2 regions of the Bacillus sp. XF8 genome follow, and region 1 is predicted to be linked to the other one. Evidence: riboswitches for the same ligand, from Rfam matches in the RefSeq annotation. Region 1 holds a riboswitch; the other holds the start of a gene.
The links. A riboswitch is a leader RNA that binds a small molecule or an ion and turns the genes downstream of it on or off. The one in region 1 is predicted to bind FMN.

Region 1 (2,207 bases):
TATAGCGAATATTTTCACATACATATTATCAGGAGGGAAAAAACATGGCAAAATATACAATTGTTGACAAAGACACTTGCATCGCATGCGGAGCTTGCGGGGCTGCTGCACCAGACATTTATGACTACGATGATGAAGGTATTGCATTTGTAACATTAGATGATAACCAAGGTATCGTTGAAATTCCAGACGTGTTAATTGATGACATGATGGATGCATTTGAAGGTTGTCCAACTGACTCAATTAAAGTTGCTGACGAAGCATTTGATGGCGACGCTTTAAAATTCGAATAGTCTTTTTATTAACTTCAAAAAATCCCCCTCATTTTTATGAGGGGGATTTTTTGTTATTTCTCTCACTTACAATTTTAAAAGCCATCAGCAGTATACTTACCTCTGATGGCCAAAATTTCTATGCATTTTTCATTTTTGCAAATACCCATACTTTCAAACGTGAAAACAGCGCTACAAACACAACTGTTACAACAATCCCTTTAATTAAATTAAATGGTAGAATTGCCGCTACAATCATTTGCCTCATACTACCGCTAGACATAGCAGGCTGATTTAAAAACCAAGTGTAAGCTGGTAAAATGATGAAATAATTTAACACACTCATAATTACCGCCATAGTAACCGTCCCTAACATTAACCCTGTTGTTAAACTTTTTACTGTGCGATACTTCCGGAATAGGAAAGCTGCTGGCCCAATAAATAGACACCCTGCAATAAAGTTTGCTATTTCTCCAACCGGAACCCCCGTTAAACTCCCTTGAATTCCGTAGTGAAGAATATTTTTTATCGCTTCTACAACTACACCTGCAATCGGACTAAAAATAATCGCTGCAATTAAAGCTGGCACATCACTAAAGTCAATTTTTAAAAACGGTGGAAGTCCTGGAAATGGGAAATCCAACATCATAAGCAAGTACGCAATACTACTAAGCATCGCTACGCTCACCATTTGTACTACACTGTTTTTTTGTTTCATCCTTCTCTCTCCTTTTCCATCGATCATCTCATGGAAAGTGGAAAGGTTCTGCTATGCCTACTTTTTTCTATCATGAAAAAACCCTTTGTGTTTTACACAAAGGGAGAATTTTTAGGCACATCAAACAGACGTTCAAATACTTATCTTTTTTGAACGCTTGAACCTCCATCTTCTCCCATCCAGACTGTACTGTCGGCTTTGGAATCTCACCAAATCCTGCCTTAGCGGCTCGCGGGCTTAGAACGAAAAGTAACTGTTCATCACCGCCGGTCGGGATTTTCACCCTGCCCCGAAGATAGACCGATATTCTATTTTCTCCACCATTATACAACATCATCATACAGTTGTGAATAAAAATGTTTATAACTTATGAATAGTAAGTAATGTTTTTATATGAATACCACATAAAGTGAAACTTTAATCAGTGGGGGGTTCTTCATTCCCCACCTATCTTCTTTACTTTCGCTGAATTTTGATGTGAGGGTCTTACTGCCCCTTAATACGGGATTAAAACAGCTATTGGATTACTTGACAACACAATCCATATTTTTGACAATTCGACTTTTTCCTTCATAATTCCCTAGTCATCCATACAGAAAAGTGATAAGATATTGAATTGTTAAGATAAGAGCATTTTCTTAATACGGAGGAAATGTCATGAGAAAAGAAAAAAGACACTCTATTCAAGAAACAATGAAAAAAAACTTAAGAAAAGAATACTTTTATTTAAAAAAGGAATTACTTTTCTACTGTCCAATTGATTTAGGTGCATTTTCAAGAGAAACATACTACGCTACTTTTGATGAAGAAGGAATTAGTGTTTATCAGTATGATAAAACAACAGAAAGCAAACTAAAGCTATGTGAGCGTCATCCATGGAACAGTTGGGATAAAGTAAAAATTGATCACTATTTAACAACATCGCAATTTATTTTCCAAGGAAAGCGTAATTGGATTCTCTCTCTCTTTCATAAAGGAAAAGAAGCGCAAAAAATAATAGAAGAACATACTTCTTTACAAACAGAAGTTGTTTCCCGATCCTTTTTGAAAAAACTTCCTGGTTTTCGTTCTAATACAATTTTAAACAAATACATTGGCAGCATCTGTTATACTGCACTTATTGCATTTTTATTAAAATGGATTATTCCATTCCAACAAATACAAGTTGCCTTGTATTCTTTTTCTATCGGTTGTATGCTCCTTGGTTTACTTTGCTT
Region 2 (2,207 bases), on a different contig from region 1:
ATTTCAATTTGACTCGTTTTCATTTGAAGTACAGATACGGCCTGTGATTCATATGCTGCTATTTTTTCTTTATTTACGTTTTTTCCGACAACAATCCATGTTGGTGCCATTCCGTCTGTAATGACATGAGAGGACCGCGGAGTTCGTAAATGTGTATCTAAAATAATTCGAATCGGATGCTTGCCGCCGTTTGGAAGACGTGTTGTTAAAGAGGGATTATCAGCTATAACAGTATTCACCCCGACAAGGATGGCATCGTGCGTATGCCGATATTGGTGAACATCTGTGCGAGCGGCCTCACCTGTAATCCATTTGCTATCCCCAGTAGTAGTAGCTATTTTCCCATCTAAACTCATCGCTGTTTTTATTGTTACAAACGGTAGTTTCGTTTTCATATAGTGGAAAAAGTATCGATTTAATGTTGTGGCTTCCTCTTCAAGAACACCAGTAGTTACGCTAATACCTGCTTCTTGCAAACGTTTTGCACCATTACCTGAAACGAGCGGATTGCAATCGAGTGTAGCAATTACGACACGCTTCACCTTTTTTTCAATGAGTAGATCACAGCACGGTGGAGTTTTTCCAAAGTGACTGCACGGTTCTAACGTTACATATACAGTGGAGCCATTTGCCTTATCACCAGCCATACGAAGAGCGTGAACTTCAGCGTGTTCTTCCCCTGCGCGCAGATGCGCTCCCATTCCAATGATGTTTCCATCTTTTACAACAACAGCACCGACCATTGGATTTGGACTTGTTTGCCCTGCAGTACTGTGTGCTAACTGTAAGGCAATCCTCATATATTCTTGGTCTGTCATTCTTTTCACCTCTCCTAAGAAAAATCAAAAAACCCCAAGGATAATAGTATCCTTAGGGTTTGGGAGACGTGATTTCTAGAAATATAGTTCGAATACGAAAGTATAAGAAAGAAACCTAACGATGATTGATATTTTTGCACGAGAAAAAAACCTAGCAAACTATCAATTTTTTCATACGCTAGTCGTATCTTTTTATTTCAGCATAGAAAGATAGGTATATGAAAGAAAACATATACAGTCATTCAAAATGAATCAGTAAAAATGTGTATGCCAAAATAAAAGTGTATTCGCTATATAAGCACTAGAAAACATATCCTTCTCCCATCCAGACTATACTGTCGGCCCTAGAATCTCACTAGATCCACCGTTTTCAAGCTTGAAAACGGGTCACGGACTTAGAAGTGTGCACTTCATCACCGCCGGTTGGGAATTTCACCCGACCCCGAAGGATGCTGTTTGCTCACATTATAGCACAAAAAAGAAAAAAGGATAGTAAAAAGTATTCGAATGTGAAGAATTGTATGAAAATGAAGGAGAGGAATTAGTTTTGTTATACTATATAAATACAAATTGAAAAACAGATAGAAAACCTTTTCCTTTTAGGTGGAGAGAGCGTCTGATCATGGATAGAGGCGGTCTACTTTTGTTTTCATAGCCGCGGTTTAAATGTTGGAAGATCAAAAAGGATATATAGTATGAGAAAGATTTCAGTATATACATAAATGAGGTGGAAATATGAAATATATTGCAGTAGGAATCGGTGGTATTGTTGGAGCTTTAGCGCGGTATGGATTAGGACAATGGATTGGTACTCCTTCAGTCGATTCTTTTCCGCTCGCAACATGGTTAGCGAATATGATTGGTAGTTTTTTATTGGTATTTTTAACGATGTATTTGTTTCGGATGAAACATGTTTCACAGGCGGTAATGAGTAGTGTTGGAACAGGGATGATTGGTTCTTTTACTACTTTTTCAACATTTAGCGTAGAGACGTTGAAATTCATGCAGCATGAAGCATTTTTTATGGCATTTTATTATGTGAGTACAAGTATAGTTGGAGGATTGCTCTTATCTTTATTTGGATTTTATCTTGGAAATGCATTATATGAAAAAAGCATGAAGAAAGAAGGGGCACTATGAATATTTTACTTATAGGGATTGGCGGCTTTTTCGGAGCAATTGCTAGATTCTCTATTAGTAATGCGATGAAAGAAAAGTACGGAAGTTTATTTCCATATGGCACATTATTTGTAAATATAGTAGGTTCATTCTTACTAGGTTTATTATATGGAGCTGATGTGAGTAGTACATGGCTATTATTATGCGGAACAGGATTTATGGGAGCATTTACTACTTTTTCAACATGTAAGCTTGAAATTGTTCAATTGT

Region 2: it holds a riboswitch for FMN, as region 1 does, so the genes downstream of both, ribD (bifunctional diaminohydroxyphosphoribosylaminopyrimidine deaminase/5-amino-6-(5-phosphoribosylamino)uracil reductase RibD) here and J4P91_RS01730 (ECF transporter S component) in region 1, are expected to answer to the same signal.

Annotation. Positions count from the first base shown of each region.
Region 1 covers NZ_JAGDQK010000002.1:249,795-252,001, reverse strand. Annotated here, with positions in the region: gene J4P91_RS01735 (ferredoxin) at 45-293, shown strand; gene J4P91_RS01730 (ECF transporter S component) at 412-990, opposite strand; FMN riboswitch at 1,154-1,291, opposite strand; gene J4P91_RS01725 (hypothetical protein) at 1,648-2,207, shown strand, end outside.
Region 2 covers NZ_JAGDQK010000004.1:136,653-138,859, reverse strand. Annotated here, with positions in the region: gene ribD (bifunctional diaminohydroxyphosphoribosylaminopyrimidine deaminase/5-amino-6-(5-phosphoribosylamino)uracil reductase RibD) at 1-818, opposite strand, end outside; FMN riboswitch at 1,128-1,272, opposite strand; gene crcB (fluoride efflux transporter CrcB) at 1,554-1,958, shown strand; gene crcB (fluoride efflux transporter CrcB) at 1,955-2,207, shown strand, end outside.